3 regions of the Ruegeria sp. CF2 genome follow, and region 1 is predicted to be linked to each of the others. Evidence: riboswitches for the same ligand, from Rfam matches in the RefSeq annotation. Region 1 holds a riboswitch; each other region holds the start of a gene.
What was found. A riboswitch is a leader RNA that binds a small molecule or an ion and turns the genes downstream of it on or off. The one in region 1 is predicted to bind cobalamin.

Region 1 (3,251 bases):
CCCATCACCGGCCCGGCATAGAGCCCCGCCGCCAGCGCCATCTGCGCCAGCGCCGCCTGCGCCGCGACCTCGCCGCCGGTGTCGCACAGATGCGCCAGCCGCCGCAGGGTCGAGACCGGCAGGGTGGAATAGTCGTCCAGCCGCGTATCCTCGCGCCCGTCGGCGGGCAGCACCGCCAGCGCGATGCCCTTGGCCTGTGCCAGCGCCAGCACCTGATGCAACCCGTAGGACCAATAGGGCACGCCGCCGATCAGCCGGATCAGGATGCCCTTGGCGCCCTCCAGCGTCTGCTCGACATAGGTATCGACCGACAGCGGATGTTTCAGCGCCGTCAGGTTGGCCAGCCGCAACGAGGGCATCCGCCCCTCGGGCCCGCCGCCGCGATGCCAGCCGGCCGCGAAAGCACCCAGATCGCTGTCCGAAAAGGACAGCACCACCAGATCCGCCGGGCTCTGGCCCAGATCGGTCGGGGTCTCGGTTTCTTCGAGCCCGTGGCTTTCGCGGAAGACGACGTGCATCGGTGCTTACTCGGCGGCCTCGGTGACGCCCGTCAGGATGCCGCGGATCGCGGCTGCGTCGATGTCGTCATGCTCGGCGATGACCACAAGGCGCGAGCGGCGCTCTTCCTCGGGTTTCCACGGGCGGTCATACTGGTGCCGCACCCGCGCGCCGACCGCCTGGACCAGCAGGCGCATCGGCTTGCCCTGAACGGCGGCATAGCCCTTGACCCGCAGGATGTTCAGCTCGTTCGCCAGACGCTCGATATTGGCGACCAGCTGCGCCGGGTCGGTCTGTTCTGGCAGCTCGACCACAATGCTTTCGAAATCGTCATGTTCGTGGTCGTCATGGCCATCGTGATGCGAGGGGCGGGCGTCCATGTCGTCTTCGGCTGCGGCCTCCAGCCCCAGCACCACGCGCACGTCCACCGCACCCTCGGCCACTTCGACCACGGGCAGGGGGCGGGGCGCCTCGGCGGCGATGATCTCGCGCGCCTTGGCCACGCCTTCGGGGCCGGCCAGGTCAGGCTTGGTCAGCAGGATGATGTCGGCGCACGAGATCTGATCCTCGAACACCTCGGACAGGGGCGTTTCGTGGTCGATCGAGTCATCGGCCATGCGCTGGGCATCCACCGCCGCGACATTCGGGGCGAAGCGGCCTGCGGCCACGGCCTCGGCATCGGCCAGAGCGATCACGCCGTCCACGGTGATCTTGGAACGGATGTCGGGCCAGTCGAACGCCTTGAGCAGCGGTTTCGGCAGGGCCAGACCGCTGGTTTCGATCAGGATGTGATCGGGGCGCGGGTCGAGCGCCATCAGCGCCTCGATCGTGGGGATGAAGTCATCGGCCACGGTGCAGCAGATGCAGCCATTGGCCAGTTCCATGATGTTTTCCGCCGGGCAGTCGGGGATCGCGCAGCTTTTCAGGATTTCGCCATCGACGCCCACGTCGCCGAATTCGTTGACCACCACGGCCAGCCGCTTGCCCTGCGGGTTTTGCATCAGATGGCGGATCAGCGTGGTCTTGCCCGAGCCGAGAAAGCCGGTGATGACGGTGACGGGAAGTTTTTCGAGGGTGCTCATGCTCAGGCTCCAATCGGGGGAATGCGGGCGGCGCAGTTCTTGCGGAAATGTTCAGGGCGGTCGCGCCATTTCACAAGGCCATCATCCGCGGCCAGATATTTGGTGGCGCCTTCGACGATGATCTCGACATGGTCGGATTCGTTCAGGTTTTCATAGACGAAGGTCCAGCGCGACGGCCCGCCGCGCAGAACGATCGAGCAGCCCTGGTCGCAGTTCGACAGGCATTCGACCGGCTTCAGAGTGATGCCTTCGGGCAGGTCGGCGGCGGCCAGCGCCTTGTGCAGCAGCGTGCCGGGGCGCTGGGCGTCGTCCTCGATGGGCAGCCCGCGTCGGCAGGTGGTGCAGACCAGCAGCTCGACTGGTGTGGTCTCGGTCACGTCTCTCATCCCCATCACTCGGTTGTCGGGGGACGGGGTATGCGCGGGCCACGTTGCGGACATGGGCCCGACACCGGAACACCCCGTCCGGTTTGTCTTCGGGCGTTGGCAGGTCTCCCGGCTTGCGGATGTCAGAGCGTCGCTCTGTCGGATGTCCCGCCTTCCCGGCCTGCGGCCAGTGGCATTTGGGCACCCTCTCCGGTCACGGTCGCGGGGGCGGCTGCGTTTGACGGAAAACCGCTGACGCATTCCCTTTTCATCTGTTTGCACAGACACCAACGCAAGCGACATGCGGTACGGGCAGGGGGGTTGTCAAGCGCGCAGGGGCAAGTGCTTTGCGTCGGATCGAAAAAGCGACTTGCCGGGGTCAATCCGCGGCATCACCGGCCAATCGGTCGCGCAACCACGCGAGGAACAACTGGGCGGGGATGGACGGAGGCGCCGCGCTGACGCTGCGGATCAGGTAGTGCGACTGGGTAAAGGGAATCGCCGGCCCCGCAACCCGGATCGGCGCGCCCTGGGCGATGGCGTTGAGCGCGAACCGCTCCAGAACGGTGGCGTAGCCCGCGCCGGCCGTCACCAGTTGCAGCGCCGTGACGGTCGTATCCGCCGAATGGCGCGCGGGGCGGTCGGGCAGGTCGGTGCCCGTGGCCTCGAAGTACCGCGCCCAGTTGTCCTCGTACCCCAGAATGTGGATCAACGGGCCGTTGCGCAGGTCTGGCGCCGGGTCCTGCGCCCGGCAGACGGGCACCAATCGTTCCGAGCACAGCCGTTCGGCCGCAACACCGGGCCAGTCGCCATAGCCCAGCCGGATTTCCACGTCCACATCGGCAGGCGCGGCCGAGTCGTTCCAGATATGCGACACCAGCCGCACCGGGATCTCGGGGTGCTGCGCGCTGAACGCGGGCAGCTCGGCCGCGATCCAGTAGGTCATCGACGATATCGCCGCCCGGATGGTCAGCGCCTGTCGCGAGGCGGGGCCGAACAAGCTGTTGGTGGATAGCGCGATATCCGACAACGCCCGGCGCACGGTCAGCGCATAGGACTGGCCCAGCTCGGTCAGCGACAGGTGTCGCGCGTTGCGGGCAAAAAGCGGCTGCCCGAGGTCCGCCTCGAGCGAGCGGATATGCAGCGACACCGCCGTTTGCGTCAGGCCCAGTTCCTGCGCGGCGGTTGTGAAATTCAGGTGGCGGGCAGCGGCCTCGAAGCTGCGCAGCCAGGCCGGATTGGGCAGGCGGTCCATTCAGCACCAAAATATTTTACATCTAAACTGACTTTTTATTCGTTTCTTTTG
Region 2 (3,251 bases), on a different contig from region 1:
ATCCAACGTCTTCCAGCCGGAAATGCCGGTATATCCAACCATCCGGTCGGCCAGGCCCAGCACCAGCATCATTTCCGTCAGGTTCACGTCGTTCGAGATCGCCGCCTTGGGCGGTTCGTCAAAGGTGACGGTTCGATTGCAACTTTGCACGGTGGTTTCCGCGGTCGCGGTGTTGGCGGCCAAAGCAAGGCCCAGGGCCAGGGTGGTCGGTTTCATTCCAAGCTTCCTTCTGGTTGGGGATTGGGGAGTTGATAGGTCAGGTGAGGTTTGTGACTGAGGCTGAGTTGCTCTTGCCGGGCGGTGACATCGAACGTGTCAGAGACCAGCCTGTCACTCAGCACTGTCTGGGTTGGGCCAAAGCCGCAGGGTCGACCGTTCTTCAGAATCAGAACACGGTCGCAGACATCGGCGGCCAGGTTCAGATCGTGCAGCGAGGTGACGATCGTCAGGTCGAGGTCCCGGATCAGCCGCAACACCTCTAGCTGGTTGCGGATGTCCAGGTGGTTGGTAGGCTCGTCCAGCACAAGAATCCGGGGCTCTTGGGCAAGGGCGCGGGCGACCATCACACGCTGACGCTCGCCGCCGGACAGAGTGGCCAGCCCACGGTCGGCAAACCCGTGCAGATCCATTCGGTGAAGCGCGGACTCGATGATCTGGTGGTCACGACTGCCGGGCGTGGACAGGCCTAACCGGTGCGGCACACGTCCCAACGCCACGACGTCGCACACGGTCAGCGCGAAATCCGAGGGCTGCTCCTGCAGCACGGCGGCAACCTGACGCGCCAGCGCCCGGGGGGCCATTCTTTTGACGGATCCGCCGTCCACCAGAATGTCGCCCGAGGACGGACGGTGATAGCCGTAGATCATCCGCAGAAGGGTTGTCTTGCCGGCACCGTTCGGCCCCACAACCCCCATGACCTGCCCGCGCATCAGCTCAAAACTGGTCTCGTGCAGCACCAACGGCGCTCGTTTTCGCGGCGCCCAGGTGACGGCATCCACCGACAGCAAAGGCGCACTCATGAGGCGCAATCCGCATTTTCCGAAGACGCAGCCATCGCGGCTGGAATGCGGGCCAGTGTTGCGTGGCGAAGCCCGGCCGGGCGGTCGACCGAGCTGCACCATCCATCGCGCAACTGCTGGTACAGCCGGGCGAATTCCACCAATGCCCCGGTCTCTTCAGACGTAATACCGCCAACCCGGTAAGATGCCTTGCCCGGCCCGTGATAGGCGACGGTACAGGGTCGGGTGCACCCGGCCATGCAGGCGGCACCGGAAACGTCAAAACCTGCCAAACCGTCGTCTTCGGCCAGCGCGGCGCGCAATCGTCCGATCAGGTCAGGCCCGGGGCGTGCGGCTGCGCCCTTGGGTCGGCAAGATAGGCAAACCGTGATGTGATGTGTTGATTGTCGGTTCATTTCGCCCTCCGCGAAATCGCGGGGCGGAAAGGGAACCAGTCATGTCAGCGGCGTAAGCCGAAAATGCCATCTTGGCCTCCTTCCGGAACACCCCGCCCGGGTTGAGTTGCGTTTGATGATGGCAGGTCTCCTGACTCGCGGTGTATGGCTTGCCCCGCCTTCCCAGACCTATCGGCCCAGTGGCATCCGGGGGTCGCACACCGCCTACAGTTGCGGGGGCAGTCACGGAGTTGGCGTCAGAACGGCGCCGCACCGTATTCCCTTTTACCCGACCGCCGAAACGATCGGGAACCATCAGCGCCAATCTCATCCATGAAACCGATTGCACTGTCAACGACGTTCTGGGCGGCTGCACAATGGAGGTGTCCCGGCGACCCTTCGGCACCACCTGAGCGACAGACCGGGCGGTGAATTACGTCGTTCTGACCAACTGGCTTAAGATGGCCCGGAAGGTCCCGAAACACGGCGGTGCAAGCGGGCTGACTGCCAAGCCTCCGTGAGCGGCCTCGCCTTTTCTCTTTGAATGCAGAAGCCTATCGTTGGCAAGCGTACAAAATTTACGCGCGGAAAAATCATTGATTTATCCTGTGATTGATTCAAACATACGAATTCGACACAACTTTAGCTTTACCTCCGTTGTTGTCGCTGTCGCCCGTTTCGTCGGGCCCTTCCGACTGCTGGAGTGAGTGCTGGCGGTCGGAAGGCATTTTACGAAGATCAGCGTTGGGAGGACGCGGTGCCCGGACTTAATGTACGATCCCTTGCTCGAAAGTTCGCACCGGCTTTTGCCCATGATTTCATCACGTCAGCACGCTTTGTTCACGGTCCCGGGGATCGGCAGAATATCTGTCTGCCAACCATGTCATTGGCGGCAAAACCGGGGACCGCATAGACGTGAGCGCGCAAAAAAGGACCAGCTATTCTACAAGCATCAACAAATCCAAGAGGAGAAGAAAGTGATTAACAAAGCCATGATGATTTCAGGCGCGACGTGTTTCGCACTACTAGCGGCCTGTGACGATACGAGCACGTCAAGTGCATCCGCCGAACTGACCCCCGCCCAACAGGCGTGTCTGCGAGACGTGGCCAAAACAACAAACAATTCGCAAGTGGTCGTGCTCTCATCCGCGTTCAGCGAGGCTGGAACACAAGTTACCGTTGGGGTTGGAGAGGATCGGGCTCCGTGGAATTGTATTGCCTACAGTGATGGCGCGACAGCTGGTATCGAGTTCCTCGGCGACGAAGGCGCGTTGTGACCGGTTTGATGCGTAGCCGAAATCAGCTGCGCAGCACTGGCTTGATACGCTGAGGTCCGGCTTGGTCTGCAGAATAACCATCATCGCGTTCGCGACCCTTTACCTGTTGGCGTTGTTTGCGTTTGTGACGGGCACTTTTGGCTGGTTTGGACAGGAACGAGACCCATTGTCCGGCGTATTCCTTTTGCCGCTGGGTCTGCCTTGGGTCCTTGCGGTGGACCTTTTCTCAGAGTCGGCCAAACCGTGGCTCGCGGCGATTGCACCGGTGCTCAACCTGTTGGCACTGGTTTTGATATGCAGATGGGTACGTGGTTTGCGCCAGGAATGAAGGCGGAACTCTTTCCCGCAAAATGGGAGGAAAACATGGGAAAAGTGATCTTGGGGCTTGTGATCGGGCTCATCCTCGGCGTGGTTGGAGCGATGACCTTGGGCGGCGGGGCCGCGATGGGTGTCGGTGTCGCGACAGGCTTGTCCGCCGGTGTGTGCACCACATTGAAGGGAGCTCAGGCCGAGAACCTGATCACCGCCGAACAAGCAGATCAGATCCTCAATCGCGTGAACTCCGAGATGGCATCATTGCA
Region 3 (3,251 bases), on a different contig from region 1:
AACGAGCCCCGCTTGGGTCGATGTCCAACCTCTCACTTGACGCCGCGCCACGTATTCGGCCCGGTCAATCCAACCTCTGTATTTCGTCGTTGTTCCTGAAAACCGCGCTTGCGGGCGGGTCAGGCGATCAATCGCGGCCAAACGGCACTGCTGCGCCGGGCGAAGGCGCCGATATGACCGATTTCGGACAGCCCGAAATCCTTGGGCTCCAACAAGTGCCGACGGGCGGTCGGACCATAGAGTTCAGACAGCCGCCAGACCGCGGGCGGTGGCACAGTCTGGTCATCCTCGAACGCAATGATATCCGCCGTGGCGTTCGCCCGACTCCAATCCGCCTGGGGAAGCGTGTCTCCCAATTCGGGCAGATAGCTGGTGGGCGATGTACACCACTTGCGCCATTGCCAATAGACGCCCGCCGGCAAATCGGCTCCGAATCCCAGAAGTTTCCCCGGCAGGTACCCCAGAAGACGCACCAGAGGTGGCACGTGGCCATACCAGAACAAAGTCGCCAAGCCCTTGTAGGGCCACGGGTGATCGGCCACCGTCACCAAACCTGCGCACACACAGATCATCCGGTCGATCTGTTCGATTTCCGGTTGCAGCGGACCCAGCATTCCACCGACCGAATGCCCGATCACCCACAGTTTTGCCTGCGGGTATCGACGGCGCATCTCGGCACGCGCTGCGGGCATGTCGATCAGCGCCCAGTCCGCCATCGTGGCCTTCGAGTCTTTCAGCCGCCCGGTCAGCGAATGCTCGAAATCCCGGTAATCATATGTCAGGCAAGCCATACCGCGCTCGGCGGCCAGCCAGCGAGCAAAGTGCTGATAGTAGTCACGTGGCACTCCTGTTGCGCCGTTCAGCACAACAACGGTTTGCGGCTCGACCGCCGGAGTGTAAAGCCGCGCCGCCAGCTGGGTCTGGCCCGACGGAAACTGAAAGTCTTCCACGTCAACCGCGTGCTGCGAATCCAACATCTTTGCCTCCAAACACTCTGGACCGATCGGTCTAATACTTTGTGTCTGGACCAATTGGTCTAGGCCTGTCAATATTTGGCCTGCATGACCCAACGTCCACCAAACACCAAAGATCGCCTGATCGTGACTGCCGCCCGACTGTTCCAGCGCTCGGGCTATAACGGTGTCGGTCTGGCGGAATTGCTGGCCGAAGCGCAAGCCCCCAAGGGTTCGCTTTATCACCATTTTCCAAAGGGCAAGCCGGATCTGGCCCTGGCGGCGGCCAGTTGGGCCTCGGACGGGATGTTGAGCATGATTGCTGCGGCATTCGACGACGCCGCGGATTTTCGCGACGGGGTCACGACCCTGTGCCACAAAATCGCGAAGCTGTTCGACACCTCGGCCCAATGGGAGACCTGCCCGATCGCCGCCACCCTGTTCGAAAGCCCCGACAACCGCGCGTTTCGGGAACATGCCGACCGTATGTATGAAAGCTGGATCGTCGAAGTTCGAAATCACGCCGCGCGGTTCGGAGTTTCCGACCCCGAAAATGCTGCGGACACCCTGTTCATCGTAATGCAGGGCGGCTGGCAATTGGCCCGTGCCCGCAGGGATTCGAATGTGCTGCGCAGACTGCCTGATCTGTTCCCTTGGGACACACTCCGGCAACCGGGCTGAAACCGTCTTGACTCGATCCCGGATACACCGCTAGCGATGAGGGGATGGTTCCCGTGCCGTTTCGGTCCGGGATGAAAAGGGAACACGGTGCGGTCCAACCCGGAACTCCGGAGCGGACCAAGGCCGCGACTGCCCCCGCAACTGTAGGCGGAGAGCGATGCCGAAATACCACTGACCGCAAGGTTGGGAAGGTCGGCAAAGCAAAGACCCGCAAGTCAGGAGACCTGCCATCAAACGTGAAACCGAAACTCGGACGGGGTGTCCGGGCAGGGTCTGGCCTTGAAACCGGCGTCTGTCCAAATCCACCCCGCTCAGCGCGCGGAGGGCGCAACATGATTTGGAAGACCGACACCCATGAATTCGCGGCAACCATCTGCCAGCGCACCGGAAAGACCTGCCCGGCACTGGCGCGCATAGCACGGGCCATCGCGCAGGCAATGGCGACGGCGCAGGCCGCGACATCCCCCGACTTCCAAGTGGAAGGCAGTAGCGAACTGGCCCACTGCGAACATGGCTGCACGGCGCGGTTCGATGCACGTTCCGAACGGATCCGCGTGTATTGCGGAGCGGCCGCCGACACCCCGTCCGACTGCCTTGATACCTACGCCGACATGCTGTTTGACGACCAGAGCGACGCCCTGCCCGCACAGGTCATCGGCGATCGACCCTGTGCGATGCTGCAGGCCACGGCGATCATGCCGGTGGTCAGGGTCGAGCGCGAGTACCGCGCAACCGCCTGAAGGTCAGGTCACCAGTGCCTCGCGCGCCGGGGCGACGGCCCAGTCCATCTGAGCATCAGTCTCGACCGCGCAGGGGCGTACGGCCCGCAGGCGTTTCAGGGCCTGTTCCGGCTGCTCGCCGCTTTCTATCATCAAGCGCAGAACAACCATGCCAGACCGCCCACAACCGCCCCGGCAGTGAACCAGTACCCGCCCGCCGCCCGACAGCGCATGGCGGGCGGCGGCGCTGACTTCGGGCCATCGGCCGGATATCTCGGTCGACGGCGCCGAGAAGTCGGCGACCGGCAGATGTGCCCACCGACAGGCGCGCCGATGGATGTCACAGCCCAATTCGCCCGCACCCACGGCAACCAGTTCGGCAAGGGTTGTCATCGAAATCACCAGCCCCGGCGCCCAGGCTGAAATCAGGTCCAGGTCTCCCTCATAGTCGCCGCCACCGCCGGGAACCGAGGTCAGGGCCAGCGTCCCGCCGCCCACCTGCAATGCATGAACCACAAGATTTGTCATCAGACGTTCCCCCCGAAACTGGCTGATTGAACTTGATCCGCGCAGTATGCCTCACACCGCGCGCTCGCCAAAGCGAAAAACCTGCACCGGCGCTGTGGACGCGGGGCACCGGGAACTCTACCCTGCATCGTCAGTACGAATCCGTCAGAGCAGACATGACCACACAGTCCAGCCCCGCCTATCAGGTTCTCGCCCGAAAATACCGCCCGGAAACCTTTGCCGACCTGGTCGGTCAGGATGCCATGGTGCGCACGCTGAAAAACGCGTTCGAGGCGGACCGGATCGCGCAGGCCTTCATCATGACCGGCATCCGCGGCACCGGCAAGACGACCACGGCCCGGATCATCGCCAAGGGCATGAACTGCATCGG

Region 2: another riboswitch for cobalamin. It lies ahead of ACR0IR_RS14940 (DUF1636 family protein); the one in region 1 lies ahead of ACR0IR_RS08990 (DUF1636 family protein).
Region 3: another riboswitch for cobalamin. It lies ahead of ACR0IR_RS13410 (hypothetical protein); the one in region 1 lies ahead of ACR0IR_RS08990 (DUF1636 family protein).

Annotation. Positions count from the first base shown of each region.
Region 1 is NZ_JBQFRL010000001.1:1,791,321-1,794,571, reverse strand. It holds gene cobN (cobaltochelatase subunit CobN) at 1-518, opposite strand, end outside; gene cobW (cobalamin biosynthesis protein CobW) at 525-1,580, opposite strand; gene ACR0IR_RS08990 (DUF1636 family protein) at 1,583-1,966, opposite strand; cobalamin riboswitch at 2,048-2,252, opposite strand; gene ACR0IR_RS08985 (LysR family transcriptional regulator) at 2,325-3,200, opposite strand.
Region 2 is NZ_JBQFRL010000003.1:239,683-242,933, forward strand. It holds gene ACR0IR_RS14930 (ABC transporter substrate-binding protein) at 1-216, opposite strand, end outside; gene ACR0IR_RS14935 (ABC transporter ATP-binding protein) at 213-1,019, opposite strand; gene ACR0IR_RS14940 (DUF1636 family protein) at 1,016-1,414, opposite strand; cobalamin riboswitch at 1,518-1,725, opposite strand; gene ACR0IR_RS14945 (hypothetical protein) at 2,371-2,670, shown strand; gene ACR0IR_RS14950 (hypothetical protein) at 3,034-3,251, shown strand, end outside.
Region 3 is NZ_JBQFRL010000002.1:483,282-486,532, reverse strand. It holds RNA gene ffs (signal recognition particle sRNA small type) at 1-38, shown strand, start outside; gene ACR0IR_RS13420 (alpha/beta hydrolase family protein) at 120-977, opposite strand; gene ACR0IR_RS13415 (TetR/AcrR family transcriptional regulator) at 1,101-1,634, shown strand; cobalamin riboswitch at 1,665-1,880, shown strand; gene ACR0IR_RS13410 (hypothetical protein) at 1,967-2,374, shown strand; gene ACR0IR_RS13405 (protein-tyrosine phosphatase family protein) at 2,378-2,881, opposite strand; gene ACR0IR_RS13400 (DNA polymerase III subunit gamma/tau) at 3,037-3,251, shown strand, end outside.